2 regions of the Methylophilus sp. YYY-1 genome follow, and region 2 is predicted to be linked to the other one. Evidence: predicted binding sites of a transcription regulator. Region 2 holds the regulator's gene; the other holds the start of a gene.

Region 1 (6,598 bases), 240 kb from region 2:
TCCGGGATCGGAGTATGTTCAAATCGGTGAAACACGCACCCATGTCATTGGTTATCTTGAGGATTTTCTGTTTGCACCGCAACGTGCACGCTCCCCGGTCAAATCTCTGTCTGGCGGTGAACGCAATCGTCTGTTACTAGCCCGATTATTTGCGCGTCCGGCCAATGTATTGGTGCTAGACGAACCCACCAACGATCTGGATATCGATACGCTGGAACTGCTGGAAAACCTGCTGCAAGATTATGCGGGCACCCTGTTTCTGGTGAGTCATGACCGGGCATTCCTGGAAAATACGGTGACACAAGTCATTGCTTTTGAAGGCCAGGGCAAACTCACCGAATTTAGCGGTGGTTATGATGACTGGCTGCGCTTTAGCCAGCAGCGCGAAGCTGCAAATAAACCAGTCGAAAAACCGGTGCCTGCAGCCTCGTCCCCCGTCAGCACGAACGCCTCATCCAACACCTCAACCCGAAAAAAGTTGAGCTTTAAGGAACAGCGTGAGCTTGAAGCGCTGCCTGCAGAAATTGAACAATTAGAGCAAGAGCAAGCTGATATCCAGGCACAGTTTGCACAAGGCGACATTTACAAGCAAGCGCCTGAGCAGGTCAAGCAACGACAAGAGAGACTGGATGAAATTGAAGCGTTAATCTTGCAGAAACTGGAGCGCTGGGAATGGCTGGAAAGCCAGTAAGCAACGCTCAAGCCTGTAAATGGCAATGATGAATTGCCATTTACGGTTGTGATCGTTTGATTTTAATGCGAGTTATACCGCAAAGCTGGTGCGAGAGCTATGGGCACCGTGAGTTTGGCCATTTTTGCCATAGAACTGCGTGGCATTGGTTGCTTTGCCTTGAATCGCATCCAGCTTTTCCTGGTTGCGTTGAAAATGCTTGTTGATCAGGATGCCGTTGATGCGGTTAAGCTCTTTTGCCTGCGCCAGTTTTTTCTGGAACTCCATCCATGCAGTATCCATCACTTTGCCATGTCCTAACTCCAGCCATTTAGCCATGCCTTTTTCATTGGCTTCGAAGCCGGCGGCCGACAAGGCAGCGTAACGCTGTTTTGCGGCTTCACCCAGCGCCTGTAGTAACTCTACACGCTGATCAATAATCCGTTCTATGGTGTCCAGGTCAGCTTTGACCAAGGCTTTTTGTTCATTCTGCAAATCTTCAATGAGCGCTTCAACCAGATTGGCATCCGCTTCAAAACTGATCTCAGGGATAGCGTTGCGATTTGCAGTTGTCATAAACATCATCCTTTTTTCGAATGTATCAAGTCCTTAACGGTTTGCAATAAGCCGTCAGCCACTTTACCCGTGTCGACAGTAAAGTCTCCACGCGCAATAGCACTTTTAATTTCGTCCACTTTGTGCGTATCAAACACCTCTGACGAGGCAATCCCCGCTTCAATGGACTGCATCTGCACCGATGCCGCGGACAATGTCACATTGTCTTTGCTGGCTGGCGTTGCCGATGTGCTTGTTTTTTCGGTACTTTTGCTGCTGGTACCTTTATCTAATACTGGTTTATCTACACCAATCCCAAGTTTCTTGATCGAATCTGAAATATTCATGCTATCCCTCTGCCTTGATGTCTGAGTTTGTCGGGTGACTAAACCCTCATTGATTAACAGTTCTATCGGCATAGTTTAAGCGAACTTTAGTTGTTAATATAGTTTTTATCTCAAGATTCTGATTGAGAAGTATTTTTTCATGGTTGTCGTGGTGAGTCTGCCTAATACCTTACATCGACTTTTCCACTCGACAGTGCAACCCCTTTAATCACCTGGCCGCTACTGACTTTGACATCCACCACCTGCCCGGCATTGGCTGTTTGCAGTGCAGTCCCATCGGCACTGACCACAAATCCTTCGCCACGGCTATTTAACTGTACAGTCTGACCCTGCATGATCACAGGTCTGGACTTGAGCAGCTCTGGGCGCAACACCGTGCCCAGCGGCATATTCAAGGCGGCTTGTTTGCCTTCGAGCATGGACAAGTCCGTGATAATGCCAGCCGGTAGCTTGCTTAAATCCCCTGATTGCAACACCACATCGTTCGGGCTGAGTAGTGCACCCTGACTGACTGGCACTGCCGTCACTGCATATTCAGCCCACACTTGCACGTCTGCCTGCACATACAGCGTCCACAACTTGGTCTCGGCTTGCAGGCAACGGACACCTATATGTGTTTTACCCCACAACCGTGAGCCTGGTACGGTAAATCCTTCCATCATGTCGCAGGCAGCAATACGAACACGGCTGTCTAGTGGCTGAATGTCGACATTGACTTTGCCTGGATAACCTTGCGTCTGGCTCTGCACATATTGCACAGCGGTTTGATATACGCGGCTGTGCATGTCTGCGACCGCCGGCTCAGCGACACGCTGATTGGCCAGCGTAGCGGTTGTCGCCGTACGGTCAGCTGCGTGCAGTAAATGACTGAAGAACCCGGTCAGGGCAATCAGCATCGCACAAAAAATTGTAAGCAGACGAGGTTTCATGAGCATTCATTCTACGCACAACCGCTGGCGCTAAATGCTCAAATAAAGGGGATTTACCGCATTTAATTCAGAAATTGTTCATAAACGTGCGGCGTACACTAGGCATAGCTAGTAAAAGTGACTCGAGCAATAAGAGGCAACGAGTTATCAGGATTAACGGCAGTGTCTGGCAAACCTTTAGGATATTTTTGAATAAAGGTGTTTTGGCGACGAGGCTACAACAATCGCTAACCAAAGATTAAAGCCAGAGATTCAGGCAAGTGAAAGGAATCAATGATGATCAACAAATTAGACGCCGCACTGAATTTTCATCAGACGGCATTGCGTGTGCGCAATGAACGTCAAGAGCTGTTGGCATCCAATATCGCCAATGCGGATACACCGCAATACAAGGCACGCGATATCGACTTTAAAGCCGCCATGCAGGCCGCCATGCATCCAACCAGTAGCACGGGTACAGCGACAGGTGGTTTGCAAAAAACCGACTCGGGCCACATGCAAGGTCAGCCGAATCAGAGTTACGCAGGCCCGGGTGATCCATTGTTCCGTACGGTGACGCAAGCCTCTGTAGACGGCAATACGGTAGACATGGATGCAGAACGTAATGCCTATGTCGATAACGGCATCCGTTATGAAGCAAGCTTAACCATGATCACCGGCCAGATCAAAAAAATGCTGACCGCAATCAATGGCCAGTAATTGAGTAAGGAGTACTGACATGTCTTTGTTTAATGTATTCAAGATTTCCGGCTCTGCGATGAGCGCACAATCCATGCGTCTGAATACCGTAGCCAGTAACCTGGCCAACGCGGACAGCGTGGTCAGCTCTGACGGCAAACCCTATCAGGCCAAACAGGTCGTGTTCAAGGCCGTACAAGATGCGGCGAATCAAAACGCTAGCACGGTTGCGGTTGACGGGGTGATTGAAGATAACCGCCCCGGCAAAGTGGTCTACGACCCCAAACATCCGATGGCCAACAGTGAAGGCTATATCACCATGCCTAACGTCAACGTTACTGAAGAGATGGTGAACATGATCTCTGCCTCCCGAGCTTATCAAAACAACGTGGAAACCATGAATGCGGCCAAGACCATGTTGCTTAAAACACTCAATATTGGTCAATAACCTGCAGAAAGGAATCTCATATGACCACGGTGAATACTAACAATCAGGTCCCTCAAGACTTGCTCAATACAGTGAACAATCGCTCATCAAATACAACCAGTACCGATGATGCCCAAGATAGGTTCATGAAGCTTCTGGTGACGCAAATGAAAAACCAGGACCCGCTCAACCCGATGGACAATGCCCAGGTGACTAGCCAGATGGCGCAACTGAACACGGTAACCGGGATCAACAAACTGAATGACTCCATGACCAGCCTCATCAACAACGTGCAGATGGGCCAGTCCTACCAGGCGACCAGCATGATAGGCCGAAATATATTGTCTGCCGGCAATACCATGGAGCTGGGTGAAAAAGGCGCACTGTTCGGTGTCAACATCCCGAACGGAGCCGACAACCTGACCGTCACCATTAAAAATGGCGCAGGCACCGTCATTCAAACACTGACGCTAGGCAAGCAGGCCACCGGCATCAACGCCCTGTCCTGGGATGGAAAAGACGCGAGCGGGCAACCGGCACCGACTGGCACTTATACCTTTGAAACGACCGCAACACTGGGGGATGCAAAAACAACCAGCACCGCATTAAGCCTGGCCCAGGTGCAAAGTGTTTCACAAATGAACGGCTCGTCCAGACTGAATTTGAGTACAGGCAAGGACGTGGCACTGGCCGATGTCCTGGAAGTATTCTAAAGCCCCACAGAATGTAATCTTACGCAAGGAGAAATAGCATGAGTTTTCAACAAGGTCTTAGCGGTTTAAATGCCACCTCTCAACAATTGTCTGTGATTGGCAACAACGTCGCCAACGCCAACACTGTGGGTTTTAAGCAATCAACCTCCAAATTTTCTGATGTGTATGCCGCCTCATTGAACGGCGGGGGCGCCACACAAATCGGGATTGGTACCAAGCTGGCCAAGGTCTCGCAGGAGTTCACACAAGGCAACATCACCAATACCAACAATACACTGGATGTAGCCATCAATGGCAATGGCTTTTTCATTATGAGCCAGAACGGTGTCGTCACCTACACGCGTAATGGCCAGTTTGAGATGGATAAAGATGGTTATATTGTGAATAGTGAAGGCAAACGCCTGAGAGGCAACAGTGCTGACAACCTGGAAGGGTCCTCGCCAGTAGATATTCAAATTAACACCAGCGACCTGCCCCCAAAAACATCTACCCAGGTCACCGGCAAGCTCAATCTGAACTCGGATAGCCCAGTCATCGATCAATCGGTTAAACCATTTAATCCTTCTGATGCCACTACCTACACCAACTCGACTTCGATTACCGTGTATGATGCCTTGGGCAATAGCCATACGGTGCAGAATTACTTTGTCAAAACCGCTGCAAACACCTGGCAAACGTATACCACTGCTGACGGCAGTGTGGTCCCACCCAAAGCAAATGCTTCAGATCCATATACAGCAACGGGCACGATTAAATTCACAACCTCTGGCGCGTATGACACCACCAACTCTACAGCCCTGAATGTCAGCTTTACACCTTCAAGCGGTGCAGCTGCCGTCAACCTCAAACTGGATTACACCGCCAGTACGCAATATGGCTCTGGCTTTAGTGTGAACAAGTTAGCCCAGGACGGCTATACCTCTGGCCGGATTGCCAACTTCAGCATCGGTAGCGACGGCATTATTGTGGGACGTTACAGTAATGGTCAATCACAGGCGCTAGGCCGTGTGGTTTTGGCCAACTTTGTCAACCCTAACGGCTTGCGCTCGCTGGGTGGCAATCAGTGGCAATCCTCGTTCGATTCAGGCGAAGCCTTGATTGGCGCACCAGGCAGCAGCACGCTGGGGGTATTGCAATCTTCGGCAGTGGAAGACTCCAACGTCGACCTGACTGCAGAACTGGTGAACATGATTATGGCGCAGCGCGTTTACCAGGCCAACTCACAAACCATTAAAACGCAAGACCAGGTGCTGCAAACACTGGTGAACATGCGTTAATTGAGTCGTTAAACGCTGAATGTTGACTGATTGAAGGAGTCGCAATGGACCGTCTGATTTATACCGCCATGACCGGCGCCAAACATATCCTGGAGCAACAGGCTACCACTGCACACAACCTGGCCAACGCAACGACAACAGGCTTCAAAGCGCAGATAGACAGCTTCCGGGCGGTGCCCATTTTAGGAGATGGCCTGCCAACCCGCGCCTTTGTGGTTGACGCCACCATGGGTACCAATTATGCCGCAGGCAGCATTCAGCAAACCGGACGTGATCTGGACATTGCCGTGCAAGGCGAAGGCTGGATTGCCGTCCAGCGCGCCGATGGCTCTGAGGGCTATACGCGTAACGGTTCACTCAAGATTAACCAGAATGGGCAGTTGCAAACCGAATCCGGCTTGAATGTGATGGGCGATGGTGGTCCGATCAGCATTCCACCGGATGTCTCGGTGACGATTGCCAAGGACGGCACGGTCTCCAGCGTGAACAATCTGACGGCGCCCGGTGCAACCAATATTATCGGCCGTATCAAACTGGCAAACCCGCCAGAATCCAGTCTGAAACGGGCTGCAGATGGCTTGTTTGTGACTTCGAATGGACAACCGGCACCGGCAGATGCCAATGTCACGGTGGTCGGTGGTGCATTGGAAAGTAGTAACGTGAATGTCGTCGATACCATGGTCAACATGATCAGCTTGGCGCGCCAGTTTGAGATGCAAATGAAAATGCTTGATAACGCCCAAAACAACGCCGGAAAAGCTGATCAACTCTTTGGTTTGAATGGCTAAGGCCAGGACTAAGATGACACTATGAACATGGCTCAATGCCCAAGGAGTGAACGATGATACGCTCATTATGGATTTCCAAAACCGGTCTGGATGCACAGCAAATGCAGATGGACGTGATTTCAAACAACCTGGCCAACGTCAGTACCAGTGGCTTTAAAAAATCGCGTGCCGTATTTGAAGACCTGTTATACCAAAACCTGCGCCAGGTCGGCGC
Region 2 (6,598 bases):
TCAAATCAACCCCAATGCCTTGCGTCTGGAGTTAACCGAAAGCCTGCTTTTGGAAAATGTGGACGATGCGGTACGCATCATGACAGAGCTCAGCCAGTCAGGCATCCAGTTCTCCCTAGACGACTTTGGCACCGGCTATTCTTCGTTGCAATATCTTAAAAAATTGCCACTGTATCAACTCAAGATAGACCGCTCATTTGTAAATGATATTGTGACCGATAGTCATGACCGCACCATTGTGCGTACCATTATTGCCATGGCGCAGAGCATGTACCTCGGCGTGATTGCCGAAGGGGTTGAAACCCCAGAACAACTGGAACTGTTGCTAAACAATGGTTGCCGCCGCTACCAGGGTTACCTGTTTGGTAAACCCATGCCAATAGACGCATTTAATGATTGGTTGCAACAAGCGTTGGTTTAGAAATGATGCCCTAAAAGGCGATGGTTTAAAAAATAACTTTTACGGCCGCACAGCCAAGGTCAAGGCTGACTGTTGCGCTTGTTTGTCATTGCTGATGGCAAGGTAGCTGGCGTTGCCATCGGTGGAATCTCTGCGGTTGCTTCTGGCTCGGCTGGCGAGACTTCCTGGCGGTTCGCCAGATTGGTGGTGAGTTGCTCACCTGCCTCTGCGGTGAGGATGCGCAGGGTGATACGGCTGTTGAGCGATTGCGCCAGGTTATTGTCACTGCTGGAGACCGGCCGCGTTTCTGCCAGGCCAAGGGCTGAAAGCCGTTTGGCGGCGATGCCATCGGCGGCCAGTGTTGCCGCGACGCGTGCTGCCTGCGTGGCCGTCAATGTCCAACGCTTGCTTTCTGCGTCAACCATGCCACTGAAGGTGTGCTTGTCACTATGCCCTTCAACCTGGAGGGTGCGGTATTCATTTTTTAGTTGTGCGCTGATGATGTGCAGTACCTGGTTGGCCTGTGGTGTATATGCCGCCTGATTGTTCTGGAACAGCAGATGGGTAGAAATATCCATTTCCACCCCCAAGTCTGACTGGTAAACCATGATCTGTTTTTGCTCTATCCATTGCGCCAGCGTGTTGGCCAGTTGTTGAGCCATGGCGCGTATTTTCTCCTGATCACGCTGTTTTTTTTCCTGATATAGATAGCTGAGCGGCAAAGGCTTCATCACCGCACTTGGGACTTGCCCGTTTTGATTCTGCGCGCCAGGAACTGGCAATCCAGGCGTTTGTAAGCCCTGTGGCATATTCTGCGGCTGGCCGACAGCCCCCGGTTGCCCCTGAAACGCATTGACGACCGAGCTGGAGAGGGCGCGGTATTTATTCAGGTTAATGTTGGAGGTGGCATACATGACGACGAAAAAAGCAAACAGCAGGGTAATGAAGTCTGCATAAGAAATGAGCCACCGTTCGTGGCTTTCCTCTTCATCTTCGAGCTTGTGGCGTCTGTACATCACGATTGTCTCAAATGCAGATAAGATTCCAGCCGCTCACTGACCAATTTTGGATTGTCGCCCCGTGCGATGGAGACCCAGGCATTGAGCAGCATTTCACGCCTGGACATTTCATGCTGGACATGGCCTTTGAGTTTGTTGGAGATGGGTAAAAACACCAGGTTGGCGAGCGCCACACCATAAATGGTGGCAACAAAGGCCACTGCGATGCCGCTACCGATCTTGCTTGGATCAGACAGATTCTCCATGACATGAATCAGGCCGAGCACCGCGCCCAGAATGCCTACGGTGGGCGCATAGCCGCCTGCCGCTGACCAGATTTTGACAGCGTCGCGCTGTTGCATTTCGTAGTAATACATATCAATGGCACAGACTTCGCGGATGCGATCAGGCGGGGTACCGTCCACCAGCAATTGCAAGCCCTTGCGTACGAAAGGATCCTGCTCAGGCTTGATGTAACTTTCCAGTGACAGAACGCTTTCTTTGCGCGCCTGCTGGCTCCATTGATTGATTTTGACGGCGAGTTTTTTGCGGTCATCTTGTGGGTGGACAAAGGCCAGCTTCAACATGCGCAGGCCTTTGATAAACACTTTGAGTTCGGTTTGCAGCAAGACGGCGCCAGTCGTGCCGAGAATAACCACGGCAAAGGCAGCAGGTTGCATCAGGGAGTTGAGGTGGCCCCCTTCTATGACTTGGCCCAGGACCAGGCCGCCGAGTGCAATCAGCAGTCCGGCCAGGCTACCCCAATCCATCAGGCGACTCCGGTCCAGGCTTTTTCACGCATGGCGGCACGCAAGCGGGCGACCGCCTGGCTATGCAGCTGGCAAACGCGTGATTCGGACACATTCATGATGGCGCCAATCTCCTTGAGGTTGAGCTCCTGCTCGTAATACAAGCCCATCAATATCTTTTCGCGCTCTGGCAAGTTGTCGATAGAGGCTATCAAAGCTTCACGGAAGTCACTTTCGAGCAGGGCTTTCACCGGGTCGCTGCTATCATCGTCCACATAACGATCCAGAAAGTGCTCGCCACCGTCATCGTCCTGAAAATCTTCGTAATAAATCAGCTGGTGACCCTGGCAGTCGCTCAAGACCTCGTAGTAATCTTCCAGGCTAAAATTCATGTGCTTGGCGATTTCGGATTCAGTTGGCGGGCGACCCAGTTTTTGTTCCAGTTGCTGCACGGCCAACTCGATATCGCGCATGTTTTTGCGGATACCGCGCGGCAGCCAGTCGGCACCGCGCAATTCATCTAGCATGGCGCCGCGTACGCGCTGAGAGGCGTAAGTTTCAAATTGTGCCCCATGCGTATCTTCGTAACGCTGTATCGCGTCCATCAGGCCGATCATGCCCGCTTGCACCAGGTCATCCAGCTCGACGCAGGAGGGCAGCTTGGCCTTCATTTGATACGCCATTTTCTTGACCAGGCCGCTATGCATTTTGAGCATCTGATCGGTATTTTGAGTCGTGCCTTTAGCGGTATACATGTTTTTCCTTTTTGACTTTAGGCAACAGCCATGGATGGCATGGAAATCCGTTGTTGTTCGAGACGATGGGCGACGGTTTTAAACGCCAGTGTGCTGGAAAGCTGTTTGCTCACTTCTGCAGTCGCGCGCCCAGGGTTGGCAGTGACTGCCTTGGCGGTTTCAGCAGGCATGGCCCCGATGAACTCCAGCGTGATGCCCAAAAATTGTTTGCACACCTGGTTCAGGCGCATAAAGTACTGATTGCCTTGATCATGGTTAGCGTCTGTCACGACGACACCCAACGGAATCTGCCCATGCTGCTGGCTGATGTGCTTGATGGTCGCATATGCCGACTTAATGGCGGCTTCGCTTCTATCCATTTGGATCACCAGCTCATGCGCGGCAATTACCGGCAGCAGCAGGCTGTAGTCTTGGCTATCCAGTTGTGCTTCAATCATCACAGTGTCGTAATCGTACGCAAGTTGCTCAACTATACCGTTGAGTTGCGTTTTTAAATCGTGAGATAAAGGCGAGGTTAACAGGTCATTTTCGCCCAAACAGGTCAGGTCATAGCCTTGCGGGTGTTTGAAAATGCCCCGCTGGATGGCCTGACGTTGCACGGCGATGCCTTGCAGGGAATGTGTCATCGCGGGTTGGCGGTGCGCGTGCACCAGCAACAAACGCTGTTCCGGCGTCAGCATGCTGGTCGCCAGTTGACGCATCCACTGGCTGGCTGGTTGGCCATTGGCCCCAATCACACTGATAATGCGGGCAGAGGTTTTGGCCATGATACGGCGCAAGCCGTCCGCCTGGTCACGGTAATTAAACATGTGGCTGCTCCTGGCTGGCGGTTTGCATCATGCTGGAGATCACCAGCGGTAACTCTTCATCCAGATACTGGTAGGGCAGGCTGGCCTGGTGTGGTGTCAACACGCGCTCGACCAGGGCTTGCTTGTCTGCAACCTCGATATCCTCTGGCACACGCTGACCGCTGGTGGTGTAAAACAGGCGCATGCGTTCGCGAATCAACACGTCCAGTACATTGCCAATCGCAGCCGCTTCGTCGAGTTTGGTGACGATACAGCCAGCGATATCATGCTTTTTGTAGCTACGCATCACATCAGTCAAGGTATCGCCGGTTGAGGTCGCATTCAGGCACAACAGTTTCTGTATCGGGCTGTCGGCACGGCTCAGCATGGAAAGTTGCTCAGTCACCGCCTGATCACGCTGGCTCACGCCTACCGTATCCACCAGGATCATATGTTTGTTCTTGAGTTCGTTTAAGGCTATTTTTAAGTCTTCTTCATCTTTGACCGCATGCACCATCACGCCCAGAATCTTGCCGTAAATGCGTAATTGCTCGTAGCCGCCAATCCGGTAGCTGTCCGTGGTGATCAAGCCCAGGTTTTGGGTGCCATGTTTCATCACATAGCGGGCGGCCAATTTGGCCGTGGTGGTAGTTTTGCCGACCCCGGTCGGGCCGACCAAGGCATAGATGCCGCCACGGTCCAGCAAAGCATCTTCGTCGTCCAGCGTATGCAAATTGCGGCTGATCACTTCTTTGGCCCACATTGGCGCCTTGTTCACATCAATGTGTTGCGGCATTTTTTCGGCAATCTGGCGCGAAAGAGACGCACTGAAGTTGGCAGCGAGCAGGGTGCCCAGCACTTTTGATTTGGCCGGGCTATGTTGTAAATGATGCTGCCAGGTCATGGCACTCATCTGGGTTTCAAAGTGGCTGCGCATCTGGCGCATTTCCACCATCATGCCTTGCATTTTTTCTTCCAGCGTTTGTGTTGCCAGCTGATACGCATGCTCTTGTTGTTCACTGTGCTGCTTGAGCATGTCCATGATGGCCGATTCGTTGACATTGGCCTCTTCAGATACCGTGGCTGCCGGCGGCTGAACGGCGCGCGGTGTCGGTACTGGGGTTGCTTGCCGGGGTTGCTCTTTGGCATTCACAAAATCAAGCAGGCTGCGGGTTTGCTCGCTGCCTTGCTCAGCAGTTGCCTGGCTCGCACTGGCATCGACATCCGACTCCAGCATGGCCATGATCTCGGTCCCACCGTTGACACTGCGATTCGCAACAATAATGGCATCTTCCCCCAGGGCCTGCTTGACCTGAGCCAAGGCTTCACGTGCGTTTTTGCCAAAAAATCTTCTGATGTTCATATTACTGCGCTCCGATTAAACTGGTGACACGAATCGATTTGTTGTCTGGCAACTCATCGTGGGATAACACTCTGAGGTGCGGGACGGTCCTTCTTAAAAATCTGGATAAAGCCTGGCGGAGGGGACCAGCCACCAGCAGGACTGGTGTCAAGCCCATCTGCTCTTGCTGTCTGGCGGCCATTTCGGTCTCTTGTGACAGTCTTTCGGCAATGCCAGGCTCGATCACGCCCTGGCTGGACTGGTTGTTTTGTAATGCTTGCAACAACAGTTTTTCCAATTGGCCATCTAAGGTCATGGCGGTGATTTCGTTGCTGTAGGGGAACAGGTCCTGCACAATTGCACGCCCCAGCTTGATACGGACCATGGCGGTCAAGTCATTGGCATCTTGCGAATACTGGGCATGGTCTGCCAGCGTTTCCAGAATTGTGCGCATGTCACGGATATGCACGCCCTCATTGAGCAGGTTTTGCAAGACCTTTTGCAAGGTGGACAAGCTGATGATCTTGGGCACAATTTCCTCAATCAGCTTGCTGGATTCTTTGCTCATGTGATCCAGCAACTGTTGGACTTCCTGGCGGCCCAACAGCTCACCGGCATTGAGTGAAATGATGTGGTTTAAATGAGTGGCAATCACGGTGCCTGGATCTACCACGGTATAGCCCAGACTTTGTGCGAATTCTTTCTGCTCGGGATCAATCCACACTGCGGGCAAGCCAAAGGCTGGATCTGTAGTGCGGGTGCCTTCAAGCTCACCGGTCACCGCACCAGGATCAATCGCCAGCATTTGATGATAGTTAGATTCCCCGGTCGCCATTTCCACGCCTTTCATGGTGATGCGGTAGGCGTTCGGTTTAAGCGTCAGGTTGTCGCGGATATGGACCGTCGGTGCCAGGAAACCAATCTCCTGGGCAAATTTCTTGCGAATGCCCTTGATACGCTTGAGCAATTCACCGCCTTGACCTTTATCCACCAGCGGGATCAAACGGTAGCCAACTTCGAGGCCGATGGTATCTACTGGCAGCACATCGTTCCAGGTAGCTTCTTCCGCCTCGCTGGCCGGGGCCAATTTATCATCTGGTTGTGGTTCAATCACCGTTTGCTGTTTGGCTTTTTCCTGTTTTTGTTTGACAGAATAGGCCATCCCACCCAACAAGCCCCCCAAACCGATAAAGGCCAGGTGAGGCATGCCTGGAATCAGGCCGATACCGCCAATAATGCCGGCGGTGATGGTCAGCACACGTGGATTTTCAAACAGTTGGGTAATCAGCTGGCCGCCGATATCTTCATTGTTGGCCACACGTGAAACCACCACACCGGCCGCAATGGAAATCACCAGCGAAGGGATTTGCGCGACCAGGCCATCACCAATGGCGAGCAAGGTGTAGTTTTTCACTGCATCGCCAAAGCTCAGGTCATGTTGCACCATGCCGACAATCAACCCGCCGACAATGTTGATAATAATGATCAGGATCCCGGCGATCGCATCCCCGCGCACATACTTACTGGCACCGTCCATCGCGCCATAGAATTCGGATTCCTGGCCGA

Evidence for each region. Region 2 encodes FliA, which starts transcription of late flagellar genes. Its sites were predicted from a motif close to CTAAAGTTNNCNNAAANNNTGCCGATANNA; they were not measured.
Region 1: a site for FliA is predicted at 1,633-1,662, ahead of flgM (flagellar biosynthesis anti-sigma factor FlgM). Genes of this name have one in related genera too.

The regions. Positions count from the first base shown of each region.
Region 1 is NZ_WOVG01000001.1:96,055-102,652, reverse strand. Features, by position in the region: gene GOC95_RS00475 (ATP-binding cassette domain-containing protein) at 1-691, shown strand, start outside; gene GOC95_RS00470 (flagellar protein FlgN) at 764-1,246, opposite strand; gene flgM (flagellar biosynthesis anti-sigma factor FlgM) at 1,252-1,572, opposite strand; gene flgA (flagellar basal body P-ring formation chaperone FlgA) at 1,734-2,501, opposite strand; gene flgB (flagellar basal body rod protein FlgB) at 2,778-3,200, shown strand; gene flgC (flagellar basal body rod protein FlgC) at 3,220-3,627, shown strand; gene GOC95_RS00445 (flagellar hook assembly protein FlgD) at 3,648-4,319, shown strand; gene flgE (flagellar hook protein FlgE) at 4,358-5,596, shown strand; gene flgF (flagellar basal-body rod protein FlgF) at 5,641-6,384, shown strand; gene flgG (flagellar basal-body rod protein FlgG) at 6,438-6,598, shown strand, end outside.
Region 2 is NZ_WOVG01000001.1:333,380-339,977, reverse strand. Features, by position in the region: gene GOC95_RS01500 (GGDEF domain-containing protein) at 1-421, shown strand, start outside; gene GOC95_RS01495 (flagellar motor protein MotB) at 481-1,416, opposite strand; gene GOC95_RS01490 (flagellar motor protein) at 1,416-2,168, opposite strand; gene GOC95_RS01485 (RNA polymerase sigma factor FliA) at 2,168-2,902, opposite strand; gene GOC95_RS01480 (hypothetical protein) at 2,920-3,711, opposite strand; gene flhF (flagellar biosynthesis protein FlhF) at 3,704-5,053, opposite strand; gene flhA (flagellar biosynthesis protein FlhA) at 5,055-6,598, opposite strand, start outside.